DNA from 3 places in the Sedimentibacter sp. MB31-C6 genome. Region 2 is predicted to be linked to each of the others. Evidence: a T-box and tRNA genes for the amino acid it is inferred to sense, from the RefSeq annotation. Region 2 holds a T-box; the other regions hold tRNA genes.
The links. A T-box is a leader RNA that pairs with one kind of tRNA and senses whether it is charged. The one in region 2 lies ahead of U8307_RS14380 (glycine--tRNA ligase), so its partner is inferred to be a tRNA-Gly.

Region 1 (7,222 bases), 260 kb from region 2:
TAATATATAATATATTATGAAGAAATAATATATGACTAGAATGGTCAAGATATAAAGGGCGTAAGGCGGATGCCTTGGCACTAGGAGCCGAAGAAGGACGTGGCAAACTACGAAATGCTGCGAGGAGACGTAAGCAGTCAACGATACGCAGATATCCGAATGAGGAAACTCACATAAGGTAAACCTTATGTATCATACAGTAAATACATAGCTGTATGAGGGGAACGAGGGGAACTGAAACATCTAAGTACCCTTAGGAAGAGAAAATAAATAATGATTCCGTAAGTAGCGGCGAGCGAACGCGGAAGAGCCCAAACCATACAGTAATGTATGGGGTTGCGGACATATCAAAGAGACGGATAACGGTAGCTGAAAATAGCTGGAAAGCTAACCCAAAGAAAGTGATAGGCTTGTAAGCGAAACTGTTAGAAGCAAGGATATGATCCAGAGTACCACGGGACACGAGAAATCCTGTGGGAAGCAGGGAGGACCACCTCCCAAGGCTAAATACTACCTAGTGACCGATAGAGAATAGTACCGTGAGGGAAAGGTGAAAAGAACCCCGGGAGGGGAGTGAAAAAGAACCTGAAACCTTATGCCTATAAGCAGTGGAAGCACAAAAGTGTGACCGCGTACTTTTTGTAGAACGGGCCAACGAGTTACAATGTGCAGCAAGGTTAATAACTGAGAGGTTAGGAGCCGAAGGGAAACCGAGTCTGAAAAGGGCGAGAGTTGTATGTTGTAGACCCGAAACCGGGTGACCTATCCATGTGCAGGTTGAAGCTAGAGTAAAATCTGGTGGAGGACCGAACCCATTAGCGTTTAAAAGCTACGGGATGACGTGTGGATAGCGGTGAAATTCCAATCGAACCCGGAGATAGCTGGTTCTCCTCGAAATAGCTTTAGGGCTAGCCTCAAGAAATAGTATCGTGGGGGTAGAGCACTGAATGGTCTAGGGGCGTTATACGTTACCAAAACCTATCAAACTCCGAATACCATAGATACAAGCTTGGGAGTCAGACTACGTGAGATAAGTTTCGTAGTCGAAAGGGAAAGAGCCCAGATCACCAACTAAGGTCCCAAAATATAGATTAAGTGGAAAAGGATGTAATACTACACAGACAACCAGGATGTTGGCTTAGAAGCAGCCATTCATTAAAAGAGTGCGTAATAGCTCACTGGTCAAGTGGTGTTGCGCCGAAAATGTCCGGGGCTAAAATCTATTACCGAAGTTGTGGGATGTCGTAAATCTCTTCATGAGTTCAATGAAACAAAGAATCAGGACAATTAAGTTCGAAATCTAACCTTTATAAATATTAATAAAAAGGAAAAGAGAGATTTCGAATAAAAACTACCGGAGATAAAATTAAAATCGAGAGATTTCGAAAAACATACACCGGGGCTAAAATAAACTTGATATTGAGAACATGGAGAGATTTATGACATCGGTAGAGGAGCATTCTATACGGGTTGAAGTTCCATCGAAAGAGGATATGGACTGTATAGAAGAGAGAATGTTGGCATGAGTAGCGAAAGGTGAGTGAGAATCTCACCCATCGAAAGCCTAAGGATTCCTGAGGAAGGCTCGTCCACTCAGGGTAAGTCGGGACCTAAGCCGAGGCCAAAAGGCGTAGGCGATGGACAACTGGTTGAAATTCCAGTACCACCCAAATGCGTTTGAGAAATGGGGTGACACAGAAGGATAAGCTAGCGCACAGATGGAAAAGTGCGTCTAAGTAAGTAGGAAGATATTGTAGGCAAATCCGCAGTATCAATTCTGAGATACGAATGGGAGCGAAAATAAGTAGTGAAGTAGCTGAGTCCACACTGTCAAGAAAAGCCTCTATCGAGTATAAGGGTGCCCGTACCGTAAACCGACACAGGTAGGCAAGGAGAGAATCCAAAGATGAGCGGAAGAACTATTGTTAAGGAACTAGGCAAAATGACCCCGTAACTTCGGGAGAAGGGGTGCCCTTCAGTGTGAAGTTTGAACAAACAGAGCACAGAAGGGCCACAGAAACCAGGCCCAAGCGACTGTTTACCAAAAACACAGGTCTCTGCTAAATCGAAAGATGAAGTATAGGGGCTGACACCTGCCCGGTGCTGGAAGGTTAAGGGGAGAAGTTATCTTCGGAGAAGCTTTGAACTTAAGCCCCAGTAAACGGCGGCCGTAACTATAACGGTCCTAAGGTAGCGAAATTCCTTGTCGGGTAAGTTCCGACCCGCACGAAAGGTGTAACGATTTGGGCACTGTCTCAACAATAGATCCGGTGAAATTGTAGTACTCGTGAAGATGCGAGTTACCCGCGACAGGACGGAAAGACCCCATGGAGCTTTACTGCAGGCTGACATTGGAATTCGGTAGCAATTGTACAGGATAGGTGGGAGACTAGGAAACGAGCACGCCAGTGTTCGTGGAGTCAACGTTGGGATACCACTCTATTGTTACTGAATTTCTAACATGATACCGTGAGCCGGTATATGGACACTGTCAGTTGGGCAGTTTGACTGGGGCGGTCGCCTCCGAAAGAGTAACGGAGGCGCTCAAAGGTTCCCTCAGCACGGTCGGAAATCGTGCGAAGAGTGTAAAGGCAGAAGGGAGCTTGACTGCGAGATAGACATATCGAGCAGGAACGAAAGTTGGACTTAGTGATCCGGTGGCACCGAGTGGAAAGGCCATCGCTTAACGGATAAAAGCTACCCTGGGGATAACAGGCTTATCTCCCCCAAGAGTCCACATCGACGGGGAGGTTTGGCACCTCGATGTCGGCTCGTCTCATCCTGGGGCTGAAGCAGGTCCCAAGGGTTGGGCTGTTCGCCCATTAAAGAGGCACGCGAGCTGGGTTCAGAACGTCGTGAGACAGTTCGGTCCCTATCCGTCGTGGGCGTAAGAAATTTGAAGGGAGCTGTTCCTAGTACGAGAGGACCGGAATGGACAGACCGCTGGTGTATCAGTTGTTCCGCCAGGAGCATGGCTGAGTAGCTAAGTCTGGAAAAGATAAGCGCTGAAGGCATCTAAGCGCGAAACAGACCCTAAGATAAGATTTCTCATTACGCAAGTAAGTAAGACCCCTGATAGACTAACAGGTAGATAGGTTACAGGTGAAAGTGCAGCAATGTATTAAGCTGAGTAATACTAATAGGTCGAGGTCTTGACCTTAATATAAATAATGTCGAATCATGTTTTCCTATGTAATTTTGTATGCCCTAACCCCATTTTTCAGATGGTTTTTCTGTAAAAATGGTTGGTAGGTCAACCGCAACGAATTCCCAATTTATGCGACGTAAGGAGCAGAGAAATTGCTGAATGAGACTGCGCTTGTTGTTAGGGCATGGCTTATTAAAAAGTCGGTTCAAAACCTATAAACGAATCTGGTGACAATAGCGAAGAGGACACACCCGTTCCCATCTCGAACACGGAAGTTAAGCTCTTCAGCGCTGATGATACTTGGTGGGTAACTGCCTGGGAAAGTAGGACGTCGCCAGGTATAACCTAACCCAATTTATTCGACCGCAAGGGAGAAAGAAATTGTTGGTAGGTTAACCGCAACGAATTCCCAATTTATGCGACGTAAGGAGCAGAGAAATTGGTGAATGAGACAGCGCTTGTTCCGAGGTAGCTCAATGGTGGAGCAACCGGCTGTTAACCGGTAGGTCGTGGGTTCGAGCCCCACCCTCGGAGCCATAAACAAGATGTAAATAATATTTCTAAATTATGCCGAAGTGGCGGAATTGGCAGACGCACAGGACTTAAAATCCTGCGATCCACAAAATCGTACCGGTTCGAGTCCGGTCTTCGGCACCATTTATCGCGGGATAGAGCAGTTGGTAGCTCGTCGGGCTCATAACCCGGAGGCCGTTGGTTCAAGTCCAGCTCCCGCTACCAAATATGCGGTTTACACTGCAAAAAAACATGGCGGCGTAGCTCAGTTGGCTAGAGCATGCGGTTCATACCCGCAGTGTCAGCGGTTCAAATCCGTTCGCCGCTACCAAGATGCCCTAACCCAATTTATTCGACCGCAAGGGAGAAAGAAATTGTTGGTAGGTCATTCGCAACGAATTCCCAATTTCTGCGACGTAAGGAGCAAAGAAAATGGTGAATGAGACTGCAAGATGCCCTAACCCAATTTATTCGACCGCAAGGGAGAAAGAAATTGTTGGTAGGTCATTCGCAACGAATTCCCAATTTCTGCGACGTAAGGAGCAAAGAAAATGGTGAATGAGACTGCAAGATGCCCTAACCCAATTTATTCGACCGTAAGGGAGAAAGAAATTGTTGGTAGGTCATTCGCACCGAATTCCCAATTTCTGCGACATAAGGAGCAAAGAAAATGGTGAATGAGACTGCGAGATTAAGGCCCTATGGTCAAGCGGTTAAGACATCGCCCTTTCACGGCGGTAACCCGGGTTCGAATCCCGGTAGGGTCACCATTATATGTGGGAGCATAGCTCAGTTGGGAGAGCATCTGCCTTACAAGCAGGGGGTCATAGGTTCGAGCCCTATTGTTCCCACCATATAGAAGAAAGGGTACCACCTCTAATATAAAGATAGTCTTTGTAGCCTGAGGAATGTCCCCAATCTAAAATAATTGCGGCCTGGTAGTTCAGTTGGTTAGAATGCCAGCCTGTCACGCTGGAGGTCGAGGGTTCGAGCCCCTTCCAGGTCGCCACATGCTGGTGTAGCTCAATTGGTAGAGCAACTGACTTGTAATCAGTAGGTTAGGGGTTCAAGTCCTCCCACCAGCTCCATATGGAAGAGTTCCCGAGAGGCTAAAGGGGACGGACTGTAAATCCGTTGGCACTGCCTTCATTGGTTCGAATCCAATCTCTTCCACCAAATATGACTAGCCCAATTTCTTCTACCGTAAGGAAGAAGAAATTGATGGTGAGTCAATAAAGTCAAATTTGCACAAGTTGAATGAAATTAACAAATTTCATACATGAAACTGTATATGCGGAAATGGCTCAGTGGTAGAGCATCGCCTTGCCAAGGCGAGGGTCGCGAGTTCGAATCTCGTTTTCCGCTCCATATGCGGGTGTAGCTCAGTGGTAGAGCCCCAGCCTTCCAAGCTGGTTGCGAGGGTTCGATCCCCTTCACCCGCTCCAATAATTACATTGCGCACTCATAGCTCAGTAGGATAGAGCAACGGACTTCTAATCCGTGTGCCGGGGGTTCGAATCCTCCTGGGTGCACCATTATTGGGGTATCGCCAAGCGGTAAGGCACCAGACTCTGACTCTGGCATTCGTGGGTTCAAATCCTTCTACCCCAGCCATATAGTAGTCATTAATTAATTTAAAATTCATTGGGATGTCGCCAAGTGGTAAGGCACTAGACTTTGACTCTAGCATTCGTAGGTTCGAATCCTGCCATCCCAGCCATTTAATTTTTAGTATTTTGATCCATTAGCTCAGCAGGCAGAGCACTTGACTTTTAATCAAGGTGTCCGGCGTTCGAATCGCCGATGGATCACTAATGGAGAGGTATCGAAGTGGTCATAACGAGGCGGTCTTGAAAACCGTTTGGGTGTAAGCCCGCGTGGGTTCGAATCCCACCCTCTCCGCCATTTTGGAGAAGTACTCAAGTGGCCGAAGAGGCTCCCCTGCTAAGGGAGTAGGTCTGATAAGGACGCGAGGGTTCAAATCCCTCCTTCTCCGTCATTTTAATCTTTAGGGCAACTCTATAGGAGTGTAGTTAACAGATAGAATGTCACTTTCTAAATATGTTTATTATGCATGAAAAATAGGGGATTGGTCAAGTGGCATGACAGTGGTCTCCAAAACCATTAGTGGGGGTTCGATTCCCTCATCCCCTGCCATTTTAGCAGGTGTAATTTATTAGCGGGGCGTAGCGCAGTTTGGTAGCGCATCTGGTTTGGGACCAGAGGGCCGCGGGTTCAAATCCTGCCGCCCCGACCATATTTAATAGGGGCTTATAGCTCAGGTGGTTAGAGCGCACGCCTGATAAGCGTGAGGTCGATGGTTCGAGTCCATCTAAGCCCACCACTAGAAATTAATTTTCTAGGGCCTTTAGCTCAGTTGGTTAGAGCGCCCGGCTCATAACCGGTAGGTCCAAGGTTCGAATCCTTGAAGGCCCACTGCATGCCCAGATAGCTCAGTCGGTAGAGCAGAAGACTGAAAATCTTCGTGTCCGTGGTTCGATTCCGCGTTTGGGCACCATACTAAAAAACTTATATTCTTTGAATATAAGTTTTTTTATTATATAGGAAAGTTCTCCTTTCCTATATAATAAAAAACGAGGATTGCAAAGGACGGAACGTCCTTGCCGTTAAGGGGGGTGCTCAGTAAAAATGCTTTAATAAAGCATTTTTACGCCGAAGGGGGACATAGGTCCCCCTAGCGGCGTTGCGAAGCAACTCTTTTTATATCCTTAGATTACATACATTATAGAAAATTATATTGATTAAATAAAATTAGAATAATGAATCAAGAATTTTTTTTGTGATATTTATTATATTTTGAGTATAGAATTTATCATTGATTTTTATTGGTATGAGATTATTTTTTATTCCTTTTATAGCAGTATATGTATTTATGTTAAAATCATTATTATCTATATAATAAAATTCCTTGACTTTCTCATCTTTGTAAAAGCCTACCGATATTTGAATATCTAATATCTGATCTTGTGAGTTCAATTTTAAATCAAAATTCAAAGAAGGATGTATATAATCAGCTTTAAATTTAGATATTATATAGAATTTGCCATACAATGTATTTTTTTTAATACTAAAATCTGTATAATTGATTTTCACAATTAAACCATTATAAAATAATGTTTCATCATATAAGCTAAATATATTATTAAATAACATACTGAGATTGTAAACATCTTTATAATTATGCTGAAGTATTAAAAAAGAAAATTCTTTTTTAGGATCTATTTTATACGCTTCATATAAAACTGTTACATCTTGTCCAGAAATGGCATCCTCTCTTTTTATATTAAAATATCTTTCTACAGTTTTTAACTTAAGATTTTCTATTTGAATTTTATTTCTAACATGACGCATATCATTATATAAATCAATTTTAATATATTTATTAAAATCAAAAGTGATTTCATTTTGTAAGTATTTGCCAATTAAAAAGGGAATATCAAAGCTGTTTCCATTATAAGTAATAACAAAATTTTTGTCATTTATTAAATCTTTTAAATATTTAAGTATTTCTTTTTCATCAGTTTTGTTTTCACAGAATAG
Region 2 (7,222 bases):
ACTACTCTACCATTTAGATTAGTCTTTTTAATCATGTTAATAGCTTTTAGAGCAGCTTTTTGTCCTGCAGTATCTGCATCAAATGCTATGTAAAAATTTTTACTATATCTCTTCATAAGTTTTACTTGATTTTCAGTTAAAGAAGTACCTAATGCTGCAACTGTAGTATTATATCCATGAGCATGCATTTTAATTACATCCATATAACCTTCAACTAAAATAAAGCTTTTATCTCGTACGGTTTCCTTTGCGATATTAATTCCATATAAATTATTACCTTTGCTAAATACTAAACTTTCAGGTGAATTTAAGTATTTGGGTAAAGAATCATCAAGTACTCTACCACCGAAACCAACAATGCGTCTTTTAACGTCCCAAATAGGAAATATTACCCTGTTTCTAAATCTATCATAGTAATTATTTCTATTTTTACTTTTAATTATTAATCCAGTTTTAGATATATCTTCTTCTTTAAAACCTTTATTCAACAAATATCTTAACAAATTATCCCATTCGTTGATAGCATATCCAATTCCAAATATTTTTATTACATTTGCATCAATTTTTCTACTATGCAGGTACTTGATAACTTCTGGATGTTTTTTTAAGATTCTATAAAAAAATGATGCAGCTTCTCGATTTATTTCATATAGCTTGTCAGATAATATTTTATTGCTGTTGTTAATATTTTGGGGAACGACCTCTTCTAAAACTATTCCTGCTCTTTTAGCTAGATATTCAGAAGCTTCTACAAAAGTAAAATTTTTATATTTCATAAGAAAATTTATGCTATTTCCGCTTTCACCACATCCGAAGCAATGAAATATTTGTTTCTCCGGAGAAACAATGAAGGACGGAGTCTTTTCTTTATGAAAGGGACAGTTAGTACTATAATTTGCACCTGCCTTCTTTAACGGTAAGTATTCTTCTATTAAATCTACAATATTATTTTCATCAAGAATTCTATCTATTACTTCAGAATCCAATTTATAGGGCATAATATCACCATTATCCTTACATTGAAGGTAAATTATAACATATACATAGGTGGTTGTCAATAAAAAAGTTTCAAAGAAATTTGCCAAAGAAATTTCTTCTTTATTTTTTTAAGACCTCCACTTTTATAGGTGGAGGTTTTATTGTTGCCATGGCTTAGGAATATATAATTTTTCAAAAATATTCATTGCGTAATTATCAGTCATACCTGCTATATAATCTTTAATTACTTCATTCTTTGTAAAGTTATTCTCATTATAAATTTTCAAGTAATAATCGGGAAGTGCATCAAAATGATTGATATAGTATTCGAAAATTTTTTCTACTATAAAAGTAGTTTTATCTTCTTCACTTTTAGCAATTTTATTATAATAAACATTTTCAAACAAAAAATCTCTGAGTTCAGATGTAGCTTTTGCTATTTCTTCACTCATTTTAATATCACTTTCGTTCTTACTATTTTCTATAATATTTATAATCATTGTGTTAATTCTTTCACCGTGGGTATTTCCTAATAAATTTAAAAATTTATCTGGAATTTGTTTTTGATTAATTATATTTGCTCTAATAGCATCATCAATATCGTGATTAATATATGCTATTCTATCTGAAATACTCACAATTTGACCTTCTAAGGTTTCTGGCTTATAATCTTTTGGATGTTTAAGAATACCATCTCTAACTTCATAAGTCAAATTTAAACCTTGCTTTCCATTTCTTATTTCTAAAAAATCTACAACTCGTAAACTTTGTTCATTATGTTTAAAACCTGATTTTATTAAATCATTTAGAATTCTTTCACCAGTATGTCCAAAAGGTGTATGACCTAAATCATGTCCTAAAGCTATAGCTTCAGTCAAATCTTCATTTAATTTTAAACTTCTAGCAATTGTTCTTGATATTTGTGAAACTTCTAAAGTATGAGTTAAACGTGTTCTATAGTGATCTTTCTCTGGCGATAAGAATACTTGAGTTTTATGTTTTAATCTTCTAAAGGCTTTTGAATGAATAATTCTATCTCGGTCTCTTTGATAATCAGTTCTAATCTCACATTTAGTTTCTTCAATTTTTCTGCCTTTTGTAAATCTGCTTTTTGCTGCTTTTGAAGACAAGTGTTCTATTTCAAATTGTTCATAAGATTCCCTTATGTTCACGATATCACCCTTCTTTTTTATTTATTATAATCAGCAATATAGTCAAGTATAATGTTTGCTGTTTCTTCAACAGCTTTATCTGTAGTGTCTATAACTTTACATTTTAGAGAATTCATTATTTTTTCAGAATATTCTAATTCTGAAAAAATTCTTTCTAAACTGGCATAATTGGCAGTATCTTTAAGTCCCATTGCCTTTAATCTTTCTTTTCTAATTTTTATCAAGTAATCACTTTTTAGAGTCAAACCAATAATTTTTTTCGACGAAATTAAATTAAGTTCTTCAGGTGGGCTGACTTCTGGAACTAAAGGAATATTTGCAACTTTTATATTTTTATGTGCCAGATACATTGATAAAGGAGTTTTTGACGTTCTAGATACTCCAATCAACACTACATCTGCTAATAGTATTCCTCTAGTATCTTTACCATCATCATATTTAACAGCAAATTCAACTGCCTCAACCTTCTTAAAATATTTATCGTCCAATTTTCTTAAAATTCCAGGTTCTTGTTTTGGAATTATACCAAGTTGTTTAATAAGTGGTAAAAGAACTGGCGTCATTACATCAACAGCACCAATGTCATTACTAATGGCCTTTTCTAATAAATAATCTCTAAGTTCTTTTACAACAAGAGTAAAAACTATAAAGGAATTTTCTTTTGAAGCTTTAGCAATTAATTTATCTATTGCTTCTTTATCATTGACATATGGAACTATTCTTATATCAAATTCTGCTATATCGAATTGTTTTATTACTGCTTTTGCTATTTGTTCAGCAGTTTCTCCCATGGAGTCAGAAACTGCATAAATATTTATTTTTTCCATAAAGGTACCTCTTTATTTTGATATTTCCAACAATACTTTAGCTATATTAGATTTTGATATTCTTCCTACAGCTTTCATTATACCATTATTTGATATCTCAACTATAGGTAGACAGTCAACTTCGTTTTCTACAATTTTTTCTGTGGCATCTAATATAGATTCATTTTCAGTACAGTATATAATTTTAGGCATTCTAGTCATTATAACACTTACAGGAATTGTATTTAAATCTCCACCACTCATTGAGACTTTTAACAAGTCCTTTCTTGATACTACTCCTTTCAATCCGTCCTTTTCAACTACAAAAAGAGTTCCTACGTTTTCAAGAAAAAGAGTTACTATAGCATCATATACACTAGTCGATTCTCCTATATTTATAGGAACTGATTTAATATCTGATACCTTAATTGCAGATAATTTTTCGAATATATCTTTATTATTTTTTTTATTCGAAATGAAATAACCAACTTTTGGTTTTGCATCTATTAATCCACACATTGAAAGAACAGCTAAATCTGGCCTTAGTGTAGCTCTTGTAAGGCCAATTTTATCAGCTATTGATTCACCTGTTACAGGTTGATGTTTTTCAATTATTTCTATTATCATATTTTGTCTATCTGAAAGTTTGATATTAATCCCCTCATTTCTAACAATTGATTAAACAATAGGATAACAATTGTTCCATTATAGTTAATCTATTGTTAAAAGAATACTTTTTTATTTATAAAATCTACTAAATGATCTATTTTAACTCTTACTTGCTCCATTGTATCTCTATCTCTAATAGTAACAGATTTATCTTCTAATGAATCAAAATCAAATGTAATACAATATGGTGTTCCAATTTCGTCATGTCTTCTATATCTTTTTCCTATACTACCGGCATCATCATAATCTACATTAAAATGTTTTTGTAAATTATGATATAATTCAGTTGCTTGTTCATTCAATTTTTTTGTTAAAGGTAATACTGCTGCTTTAAAAGGAGCTAAGTTTGGATGTAATTTCAAAACAACTCTATTTGTTCCATCTTCTAATGTTTCTTCATTGTATGCATCGACTAAAAATGCTAAAACAACACGATCAGCTCCAAGTGATGGTTCTATACAATATGGTACATATTTTTCATTTGTAACTGGATCTTGATATGATAAGTCTTCACCTGAAGTTGTCATATGACATTTTAAGTCAAAATCTGTTCTATCTGCTATACCCCAAAGTTCACCCCATCCAAAAGGAAACATATATTCAATGTCTGATGTAGCATTACTATAATGGGACAACTCTGCTTGTTCATGATCTCTGAAACGAATTTTTTCTTTATTAATACCTAAATTTAAAAGCCAATTCATAGAAAATTCTTTCCAATAATTAAACCATTCTAAGTCTTCACCTGGCTTACAGAAAAATTCAAGCTCCATTTGTTCAAATTCTCTGGTTCTAAATGTAAAATTACCCGGAGTTATTTCATTTCTAAATGATTTACCAATTTGTCCTATACCAAAAGGAATTTTTTTTCTTGTTGAACGTGCAACATTTTTAAAGTTAACAAATATCCCCTGAGCTGTTTCAGGTCTTAAAAATATCTCAGATTTAGAGTCTTCAGTGACACCTTGAAATGTTTTAAACATAAGGTTAAATTTTCTTATTGATGTAAAGTTTGTTTTACCGCATTCAGGACAACAAATATTGTTATTGATTATGTAATTTTCCATTTCTGTATCTGCCCAACCATCAACAACTGTAGATTCTCCATTATCATGCATAAAATCTTCAATTAACTTGTCCGCTCTAAATCTTGACTTACATTCTTTGCAATCCATGAGAGGATCACTAAAACCTCCAACATGACCTGATGCTACCCAAGTAGTAGGATTCATTAGTATTGCTGCATCCAATCCTACGTTGTATGGACTTTCTTGAATGAATTTTTTCCACCAAGCTCTCTTAACATTATTTTTAATTTCAACTCCTAAAGGTCCATAATCCCATGTATTTGCTAATCCACCATATATCTCTGAACCTGGAAATATAATACCCCTTGATTTTGATAATGAAACAAGTTTTTCTAATGTGTTCTTTTCTTTTTTAGCCATTATATCCTCCTAAATTATACAAAATTAAATTATACTAAAAAAAATCCTTCATCCCATATAGGGACGAAAGATTTATTCCGCGGTTCCACCCTATTTGACAAGGCATAGCCTTATCCTCTTTAATAAAAGAAGACTCAAAAGCTCCCTTCATCTATATCTTGGTATCAGTTTTCACCTAATCTGACTCTCTATAAACAAAATATAGACTACTCTTCTCTATCACAGTCGTCACTTAATAAATATAATGTATCAAAATATAATTTTAATGTCAAGTAAAATCTTAATTAACTACTGATATATATCATTTCTATCATCAGTATTTTGTGTGAATGAGTCATCTGTTTTGCTATTCAAATTATCTGTTTTTTGTTTAACATCATCCATAACATTATCCATAGCATCTTTGACAGCATCCATACTTTTGTCAACTTTTTGGCTAACATCTATTATTTTACCATCAGCTTGAGTAATTTCAACAGTACACTGAGTCAATAAAGCTGCTGTTATGCCTGCAGCTGACAAAAATGGGGCAATTATTGCACCAACTAATCCAGCAGTTATTGGTAAATTTATTATTGTTTCATTGCCTTTTTTAATTGTAAGCTTAGTTGCATTACCTTTAGATATTACATCTTTAATTTGGTCTAAAATTTGTTCGCCTTTATTAAAACTATATGAATTCTTAGTGTTTTTCTTATTCATATTTTCAATTAAAATTATAGCTTCTAATACATCGTCGTTAGAATCTTCTAATGCTTGCTTTGCTGTTCCATAGTCTGTGTTCGTACGTTTTATAATATCATCAATTTTTTGCAATTTACTATTTTCCATATTAATATTCCTCTCCTTTAAATAATTATAACAATTTTAATGTAGTGAAATTGTCTTTTCCAATATGATAAAATAAGTATTTTCTTATTATATTAAATATCTTACCGTCTGCTTCTATTGTGTTAAGATCTTTAAATTTAATTTTTAAAATTTTATCCATTGTTATTATTTCATTATATTTAACATTTATTCCATTACCAGATATTACACAATTTCTACAATAAAAGCCACCATCTTTAATTGAAAATACTGCACTTGAATTTATCATAGCTCCACAAGACATACAATGTTTAAAATCTGGTTTATAACCTAACATTGAAACTAATTTTAATTCGTATGTAGCTGTTATTTTGTCATAATTATTTTTAGATTTTGAAAGAAAATCTAAAGTTGTAATAGTCATATTGAAAATTTTAGATTCTACATTATTTTCTTGAGCGATATAATTAATAAGCTCCAATATGTAATTGCCATAGAAAAAACCTTCCATATTGTTTCTAAGGCTGTAAAAGCTATTTATTAACTGAGCAGATGTTAATATATACATATCTCTAGATTTAAACAATGTACAATTTGAATAAGCAAATAGTTGCGAAGCATTAATTAAATGAGAATTATTTTTACGACAGCCTTTAGATAATAATTGAATCTTACCTCTTGTTTTTGAAAGAGCATGAAGTATTTTATCATTTTCTTTGTAATTTACTTCTTTTAAAATAAGAACTTCTTCTTCTATTGTCATTTTTTATTATACCCAAAGTTATTTAAAAGATAATTATTATCTCTCCAATCCGGAGAAATTTTCACCCAAAGCTGAAGGTTAACTTGGCTCCCTAAAAGTTTTTCAATATCAACTCTCGAACTTTTTCCAATTCCCTTTATTTTTCTCCCATTGTGTCCAATTACAATACTTTTATGAGATTTTTTTTCACAAATAATATTTGCCCTAATATCTACTAAATTTCTGTTTTTACGTTCTTTCATTTCATCAATTTCAATTGCGATACCATGAGGTACTTCATCTTGAAGATACATAAGTGCTTTTTCTCTTATTATTTCTGCTACTATAAATCTCTCTGGTCTATCTGTAATATAATCTTGAGGAAAGTACATTGGTCCGGGTTTAAAATACTTTTTAATTAAATCTATTAATGAATCAACGCCAATACGATTTAATGCTGATATTGGTAAAATATCATCAAAAACATTGAATTTATTAAATTCTTCTGTAATCTTTATTACAGCTTCTTTATCGAACTTATCTATTTTATTTATAATTAATATCTTTTTTGAATTTATATCTTTGATTTTTTCAATA
Region 3 (7,222 bases), 410 kb from region 2:
TAATATTTACTGCTATCATGTCAAACTTATTTTCACCTATTGCATCCTGTAAGTCTTCATCAACAGTAATGTCACCACATAAAACTCTAAATTTTTCTTCATAAATATTATTTAATGCTGCATTTTCTTTTGCTATTCGAATTGCATTTTCATCAATGTCAACTCCAACACAACTATTAGCTCCTAGCAATATGCTTGCAATAGACAATATACCACTTCCACAGCCCATATCTAAAACATCCATACTTTCTTTAAGATGTTTTACAATTTGTTCAATACATAGGCGAGTTGTATGATGTTGTCCTGTACCAAAACTCATTCCTGGATCAATTTCTAAAACTATTTTCCCCTCAATTGATTCCTTATAATCTTCCCACGTTGGCTTTATAATTATTTTATTTGAAACAATAAAAGGCTTAAAATACTGCTTCCAGTTATTAGCCCAATCTTCATCATTTAAAACTCGTAATTCAATATCAAGCCTTCCTAAATTTAAATCTATCTTATCATTTTTTATATTTTCTATAATATTATTAATTTTCTTAAGCTGCTGTTGTCCTTGACTATTTTCTGCCACATATACTTTAATGCAACTTTCTATATCCTGCAACTTAGCCAAATCTTCATCATAATAATCCCAGTTTAATGTATCGTTATGTAAAAAATCTTGAAAAACGCTAGGATCTTCAATTATCGCATCATTTATCCCTAAATTTATAAGTGCACCATTAATCATTTCTATTCCATTTGTCGTAGTATATATTGAAACTTCTATCCAATTCATAATTCCTCCACTATTTTAATTACAACTATATTATAAACTTAACCCTCAATATTATCAAGACTAAAAGCTTTTAAGTTTCCCCATTTTTTCAAGACCATGATTAAAATAAAAGAATGAAAATAATATTAGTTATCCACAATTTAAGAAAAAAAATAAAATGTTAAACACAGATTTGTTGATTTTACAATAAAAAATGCAAAAATGCTCACCTATATGTTATAATTAATGTGCAACCAAAAACTAAACAAAGGAGCATTCTTGCATGATTAATTATAACAGATTAGCTTATGAATTAAAACGGGATATTTCAAATTTTTCAAATAAAATTTCTACTGGTTTAAAACGTCCTAAAATAAAGTTCTTAACACAGATGATTTACGGTTTACTCGAAGGAAATAAAACTCATTTAAGTGAAATTGCACGTTCTTTAAAAGAATCTATAACTCTTAAAAAAACTATTGAACGTTTGTCAAGAAATCTTCATGATTTTGATGATGGTGATCAGGTTATGGAAAATTATGTTGATATAGTTAAACAAAATATTAAAGATGATTATTCTGTAATTGTCGTTGATAATTCAGACATAGCAAAACCATGCAGTAAAAAGTTAGAAGCTTTAGCTGACGTACGTGACGGTAGTACCGGTAAAATAGTAAAGGGGTACCAAACAATCGAAGCTGCTGTATTAACTTCTAATAGAAAAATGCCTCTTCCCGTTTATGAAAAAGTATTTTCAGCAGAAGAAAAGGGATTTATCAGTGAAACTCATGAAAATATTAAATGTTTAAAGTCACTTAGCGAAAATTTTGGAAACAAATGCATAAGGACATTAGATAGAGGCTTTGATGCAAATGAATATTTTAGATATTTTATTAAGAATAAAGAACGTTTTGTAATACGTATAAAAATGAATCGTAATGTTATCTATAATGATAAAACTCAAAATGTTCTTGATGTAGTTAGTAAGTATAAAGGTAATTATTGTTTAAAATTCAAGGGAAAAAATAAAAAAAATATTGACTGTAAAATTAGTTATATCCCTGTTAGTTTATGCGAATTTCCAAAACAAGAATTAACCTTAATAGTAGTTTACGGTTTTGGACAGATTCCTATGATGTTACTTACAAATTTAAAATCATCTGAAAAGAAAAAGATATCGCTTATAGTAACTAAAGTGTATTTAACGAGATGGCGTATTGAAGAATATTTTAAGTTCAAAAAACAGCAGTTTGATTTTGAAGATATTAGAGTTTGGTCTTTAAAATCTATACGTAATTTTAATCTATTTGCAACTATTACTGTTGGGTACATTGGTATAATGACATCTGAAAAAGCTGATAGTATATTTTTTAAAGAACTTAAGGAATGTTCAAAGAGAATTTATGACATTCCTAAGTTTATTTACTATGCCATTGGCTATGCTATAGAAAGTATTTTAGTTAAAACTAAAGTTGGAATTCAAAGCTTTATACCTAAAAACATTAAATCACAACAATTTGATATCTTCAACTACTTTAAATTAGTGGCTTCATAAGTTTTTAAAAATTGAAAATGGGGAAACTTAAATAAAAGCTAATCTACTAAACACTTGTGTACAATACTATTGTATCACTAGTATTATACAATATCTTTAACAAATAAAAATAAGTACTTAACTTTTAAAGTAAGTACTAATCTCTTTTTCATTTGCTATTGGTGCACCGTGAGGGATTCGAACCCACGACCTTTCGGTTCGTAGCCGAACACTCTATCCAACTGAGCTAACGGTGCAAGTTTTTTGGAGGCGCCATCCAGATTTGAACTGGAGATCAGGGTGTTGCAGACCCATGCCTTACCACTTGGCTATAGCGCCTCGATTTTAGATTAATGGGGTGAATAGTGGGATTCGAACCCACGACCTCCAGAGCCACAATCTGGCGCCCTAACCGACTAGGCCATATCCACCATAATAATAATTATCATTGGAGCGGGTGAAGGGGATCGAACCCTCGCAACCAGCTTGGAAGGCTGGGGCTCTACCACTGAGCTACACCCGCATATGGAGCGGAAAACGAGATTCGAACTCGCGACCCTCGCCTTGGCAAGGCGATGCTCTACCACTGAGCCATTTCCGCATATACAACTACGTATTAATTTTAGCAATAATTGTAATTGACCTACCATCAATTTCTTCTTCCTTTCGGTAGAAGAAATTGGGCTAGGCCATATCTGGTGGAAGAGATTGGATTCGAACCAATGAAGGCAGTGCCAACGGATTTACAGTCCGTCCCCTTTAGCCTCTCGGGAACTCTTCCATATGGAGCTGGTGGGAGGACTTGAACCCCTAACCTACTGATTACAAGTCAGTTGCTCTACCAATTGAGCTACACCAGCATGTGGCGACCTGGAAGGGGCTCGAACCCTCGACCTCCAGCGTGACAGGCTGGCATTCTAACCAACTGAACTACCAGGCCACAATTATTTTAGATTGGGGACATTCCTCAGGCTACAAAGACTATCTTTATATTAGAGGTGTGTACCCTTTCTTCTATATGGTGGGAACAATAGGGCTCGAACCTATGACCCCCTGCTTGTAAGGCAGATGCTCTCCCAACTGAGCTATGCTCCCATATATAATGGTGACCCTACCGGGATTCGAACCCGGGTTACCGCCGTGAAAGGGCGATGTCTTAACCGCTTGACCATAGGGCCTTAAAATTATGTTATGGTAGCGGGAGCTGGATTCGAACCAACGACCTCCGGGTTATGAGCCCGACGAGCTACCAACTGCTCTATCCCGCGACGATAATTAATGCCAAACACTTATGCAAATGGCCCTATTATCAAAATAATTTAAAATTATTTAATAAACACATATTTGGCTCCGAGGGTGGGGCTCGAACCCACGACCTACCGGTTAACAGCCGGTTGCTCCACCATTGAGCTACCTCGGAACAACCTCGAACCCGGCGACGTCCTACTTTCCCAGGCAGTTACCCACCAAGTATCATCAGCGCTGAAGAGCTTAACTTCCGTGTTCGAGATGGGAACGGGTGTGTCCTCTTCGCTATTGTCACCAGATTCATTTATAGGTTTTGAACCGACTTTTTAATAAGCCATGCCCTAACAACAAGCGCAGTCTCATTCAGCAATTTCTCTGCTCCTTACGTCGCATAAATTGGGAATTCGTTGCGGTTGACCTACCAACCATTTTTACAGAAAAACCATCTGAAAAATGGGGTTAGGGCATACAAAATTACATAGGAAAACATGATTCGACATTATTTATATTAAGGTCAAGACCTCGACCTATTAGTATTACTCAGCTTAATACATTGCTGCACTTTCACCTGTAACCTATCTACCTGTTAGTCTATCAGGGGTCTTACTTACTTGCGTAATGAGAAATCTTATCTTAGGGTCTGTTTCGCGCTTAGATGCCTTCAGCGCTTATCTTTTCCAGACTTAGCTACTCAGCCATGCTCCTGGCGGAACAACTGATACACCAGCGGTCTGTCCATTCCGGTCCTCTCGTACTAGGAACAGCTCCCTTCAAATTTCTTACGCCCACGACGGATAGGGACCGAACTGTCTCACGACGTTCTGAACCCAGCTCGCGTGCCTCTTTAATGGGCGAACAGCCCAACCCTTGGGACCTGCTTCAGCCCCAGGATGAGACGAGCCGACATCGAGGTGCCAAACCTCCCCGTCGATGTGGACTCTTGGGGGAGATAAGCCTGTTATCCCCAGGGTAGCTTTTATCCGTTAAGCGATGGCCTTTCCACTCGGTGCCACCGGATCACTAAGTCCAACTTTCGTTCCTGCTCGATATGTCTATCTCGCAGTCAAGCTCCCTTCTGCCTTTACACTCTTCGCACGATTTCCGACCGTGCTGAGGGAACCTTTGAGCGCCTCCGTTACTCTTTCGGAGGCGACCGCCCCAGTCAAACTGCCCAACTGACAGTGTCCATATACCGGCTCACGGTATCATGTTAGAAATTCAGTAACAATAGAGTGGTATCCCAACGTTGACTCCACGAACACTGGCGTGCTCGTTTCCTAGTCTCCCACCTATCCTGTACAATTGCTACCGAATTCCAATGTCAGCCTGCAGTAAAGCTCCATGGGGTCTTTCCGTCCTGTCGCGGGTAACTCGCATCTTCACGAGTACTACAATTTCACCGGATCTATTGTTGAGACAGTGCCCAAATCGTTACACCTTTCGTGCGGGTCGGAACTTACCCGACAAGGAATTTCGCTACCTTAGGACCGTTATAGTTACGGCCGCCGTTTACTGGGGCTTAAGTTCAAAGCTTCTCCGAAGATAACTTCTCCCCTTAACCTTCCAGCACCGGGCAGGTGTCAGCCCCTATACTTCATCTTTCGATTTAGCAGAGACCTGTGTTTTTGGTAAACAGTCGCTTGGGCCTGGTTTCTGTGGCCCTTCTGTGCTCTGTTTGTTCAAACTTCACACTGAAGGGCACCCCTTCTCCCGAAGTTACGGGGTCATTTTGCCTAGTTCCTTAACAATAGTTCTTCCGCTCATCTTTGGATTCTCTCCTTGCCTACCTGTGTCGGTTTACGGTACGGGCACCCTTATACTCGATAGAGGCTTTTCTTGACAGTGTGGACTCAGCTACTTCACTACTTATTTTCGCTCCCATTCGTATCTCAGAATTGATACTGCGGATTTGCCTACAATATCTTCCTACTTACTTAGACGCACTTTTCCATCTGTGCGCTAGCTTATCCTTCTGTGTCACCCCATTTCTCAAACGCATTTGGGTGGTACTGGAATTTCAACCAGTTGTCCATCGCCTACGCCTTTTGGCCTCGGCTTAGGTCCCGACTTACCCTGAGTGGACGAGCCTTCCTCAGGAATCCTTAGGCTTTCGATGGGTGAGATTCTCACTCACCTTTCGCTACTCATGCCAACATTCTCTCTTCTATACAGTCCATATCCTCTTTCGATGGAACTTCAACCCGTATAGAATGCTCCTCTACCGATGTCACTAATTTCTTTATACACTCAATCTTGTTTTTTTAGCCCCTGTGGTTATTCGAAATCTTTTGATTTCATTTTATTCCCGATTTACTATCGGTTTATTCCCGATTTATCATCGGTTTTATCCCCGGTGGATATTTATTCGAAATCTCTATTTTGTTTTTTATATTAATGTTAGATTTCGAAATTAAATGTCCTCAGTTACTTTTTTATTGAACATATAAAGAAATTAGCGACATCCCACAACTTCGGTAATAGATTTTAGCCCCGGACATTTTCGGCGCAACACCACTTGACCAGTGAGCTATTACGCACTCTTTTAATGAATGGCTGCTTCTAAGCCAACATCCTGGTTGTCTGTGTAGTATTACATCCTTTTCCACTTAATCTATATTTTGGGACCTTAGTTGGTGATCTGGGCTCTTTCCCTTTCGACTACGAAACTTATCTCACGTAGTCTGACTCCCAAGCTTGTATCTATGGTATTCGGAGTTTGATAGGTTTTGGTAACGTATAACGCCCCTAGACCATTCAGTGCTCTACCCCCACGATACTATTTCTTGAGGCTAGCCCTAAAGCTATTTCGAGGAGAACCAGCTATCTCCGGGTTCGATTGGAATTTCACCGCTATCCACACGTCATCCCGTAGCTTTTAAACGCTAATGGGTTCGGTCCTCCACCAGATTTTACTCTAGCTTCAACCTGCACATGGATAGGTCACCCGGTTTCGGGTCTACAACATACAACTCTCGCCCTTTTCAGACTCGGTTTCCCTTCGGCTCCTAACCTCTCAGTTATTAACCTTGCTGCACATTGTAACTCGTTGGCCCGTTCTACAAAAAGTACGCGGTCACACTTTTGTGCTTCCACTGCTTATAGGCATAAGGTTTCAGGTTCTTTTTCACTCCCCTCCCGGGGTTCTTTTCACCTTTCCCTCACGGTACTATTCTCTATCGGTCACTAGGTAGTATTTAGCCTTGGGAGGTGGTCCTCCCTGCTTCCCACAGGATTTCTCGTGTCCCGTGGTACTCTGGATCATATCCTTGCTTCTAACAGTTTCGCTTACAAGCCTATCACTTTCTTTGGGTTAGCTTTCCAGCTATTTTCAGCTACCGTTATCCGTCTCTTTGATATGTCCGCAACCCCATACATTACTGTATGGTTTGGGCTCTTCCGCGTTCGCTCGCCGCTACTTACGGAATCATTATTTATTTTCTCTTCCTAAGGGTACTTAGATGTTTCAGTTCCCCTCGTTCCCCTCATACAGCTATGTATTTACTGTATAATACATAAGGTTTACCTTATGTGAGTTTCCTCATTCGGATATCTGCGTATCGTTGACTGCTTACGTCTCCTCGCAGCATTTCGTAGTTTGCCACGTCCTTCTTCGGCTCCTAGTGCCAAGGCATCCGCCTTACGCCCTTTATATCTTGACCAGATTAGTCATATATTAT

Region 1: it has a tRNA-Gly gene. The T-box ahead of U8307_RS14380 (glycine--tRNA ligase) is inferred to sense a tRNA for this amino acid. The anticodon was not compared.
Region 3: it has a tRNA-Gly gene. The T-box ahead of U8307_RS14380 (glycine--tRNA ligase) is inferred to sense a tRNA for this amino acid. The anticodon was not compared.

The regions. Positions count from the first base shown of each region.
Region 1 is NZ_CP142396.1:2,724,767-2,731,988, forward strand. It holds rRNA gene U8307_RS13050 (23S ribosomal RNA) at 43-3,160, shown strand; rRNA gene rrf (5S ribosomal RNA) at 3,372-3,488, shown strand; tRNA gene U8307_RS13060 (tRNA-Asn) at 3,611-3,685, shown strand; tRNA gene U8307_RS13065 (tRNA-Leu) at 3,718-3,805, shown strand; tRNA gene U8307_RS13070 (tRNA-Met) at 3,811-3,886, shown strand; tRNA gene U8307_RS13075 (tRNA-Met) at 3,916-3,992, shown strand; tRNA gene U8307_RS13080 (tRNA-Glu) at 4,357-4,431, shown strand; tRNA gene U8307_RS13085 (tRNA-Val) at 4,440-4,515, shown strand; tRNA gene U8307_RS13090 (tRNA-Asp) at 4,594-4,670, shown strand; tRNA gene U8307_RS13095 (tRNA-Thr) at 4,674-4,749, shown strand; tRNA gene U8307_RS13100 (tRNA-Tyr) at 4,753-4,837, shown strand; tRNA gene U8307_RS13105 (tRNA-Gly) at 4,955-5,029, shown strand; tRNA gene U8307_RS13110 (tRNA-Gly) at 5,033-5,106, shown strand; tRNA gene U8307_RS13115 (tRNA-Arg) at 5,120-5,196, shown strand; tRNA gene U8307_RS13120 (tRNA-Gln) at 5,201-5,275, shown strand; tRNA gene U8307_RS13125 (tRNA-Gln) at 5,307-5,381, shown strand; tRNA gene U8307_RS13130 (tRNA-Lys) at 5,400-5,472, shown strand; tRNA gene U8307_RS13135 (tRNA-Ser) at 5,478-5,566, shown strand; tRNA gene U8307_RS13140 (tRNA-Ser) at 5,571-5,657, shown strand; tRNA gene U8307_RS13145 (tRNA-Trp) at 5,745-5,818, shown strand; tRNA gene U8307_RS13150 (tRNA-Pro) at 5,842-5,918, shown strand; tRNA gene U8307_RS13155 (tRNA-Ile) at 5,929-6,005, shown strand; tRNA gene U8307_RS13160 (tRNA-Ile) at 6,024-6,097, shown strand; tRNA gene U8307_RS13165 (tRNA-Phe) at 6,104-6,179, shown strand; gene U8307_RS13170 (ribonuclease H-like domain-containing protein) at 6,434-7,222, opposite strand, start outside.
Region 2 is NZ_CP142396.1:2,985,982-2,993,203, reverse strand. It holds gene dnaG (DNA primase) at 1-998, opposite strand, end outside; gene U8307_RS14395 (deoxyguanosinetriphosphate triphosphohydrolase) at 1,137-2,150, opposite strand; gene U8307_RS14390 (pyruvate, water dikinase regulatory protein) at 2,168-2,977, opposite strand; gene U8307_RS14385 (helix-turn-helix transcriptional regulator) at 2,990-3,583, opposite strand; gene U8307_RS14380 (glycine--tRNA ligase) at 3,679-5,073, opposite strand; T-box leader at 5,130-5,305, opposite strand; gene U8307_RS14375 (DUF4342 domain-containing protein) at 5,362-5,904, opposite strand; gene recO (DNA repair protein RecO) at 5,930-6,646, opposite strand; gene era (GTPase Era) at 6,643-7,222, opposite strand, start outside.
Region 3 is NZ_CP142396.1:2,577,084-2,584,305, reverse strand. It holds gene prmA (50S ribosomal protein L11 methyltransferase) at 1-784, opposite strand, end outside; gene U8307_RS12225 (transposase) at 1,047-2,318, shown strand; tRNA gene U8307_RS12220 (tRNA-Arg) at 2,478-2,554, opposite strand; tRNA gene U8307_RS12215 (tRNA-Cys) at 2,563-2,636, opposite strand; tRNA gene U8307_RS12210 (tRNA-His) at 2,652-2,728, opposite strand; tRNA gene U8307_RS12205 (tRNA-Gly) at 2,747-2,820, opposite strand; tRNA gene U8307_RS12200 (tRNA-Gly) at 2,824-2,898, opposite strand; tRNA gene U8307_RS12195 (tRNA-Tyr) at 2,994-3,078, opposite strand; tRNA gene U8307_RS12190 (tRNA-Thr) at 3,082-3,157, opposite strand; tRNA gene U8307_RS12185 (tRNA-Asp) at 3,161-3,237, opposite strand; tRNA gene U8307_RS12180 (tRNA-Val) at 3,317-3,392, opposite strand; tRNA gene U8307_RS12175 (tRNA-Glu) at 3,401-3,475, opposite strand; tRNA gene U8307_RS12170 (tRNA-Met) at 3,490-3,565, opposite strand; tRNA gene U8307_RS12165 (tRNA-Asn) at 3,643-3,717, opposite strand; rRNA gene rrf (5S ribosomal RNA) at 3,728-3,844, opposite strand; rRNA gene U8307_RS12155 (23S ribosomal RNA) at 4,056-7,204, opposite strand.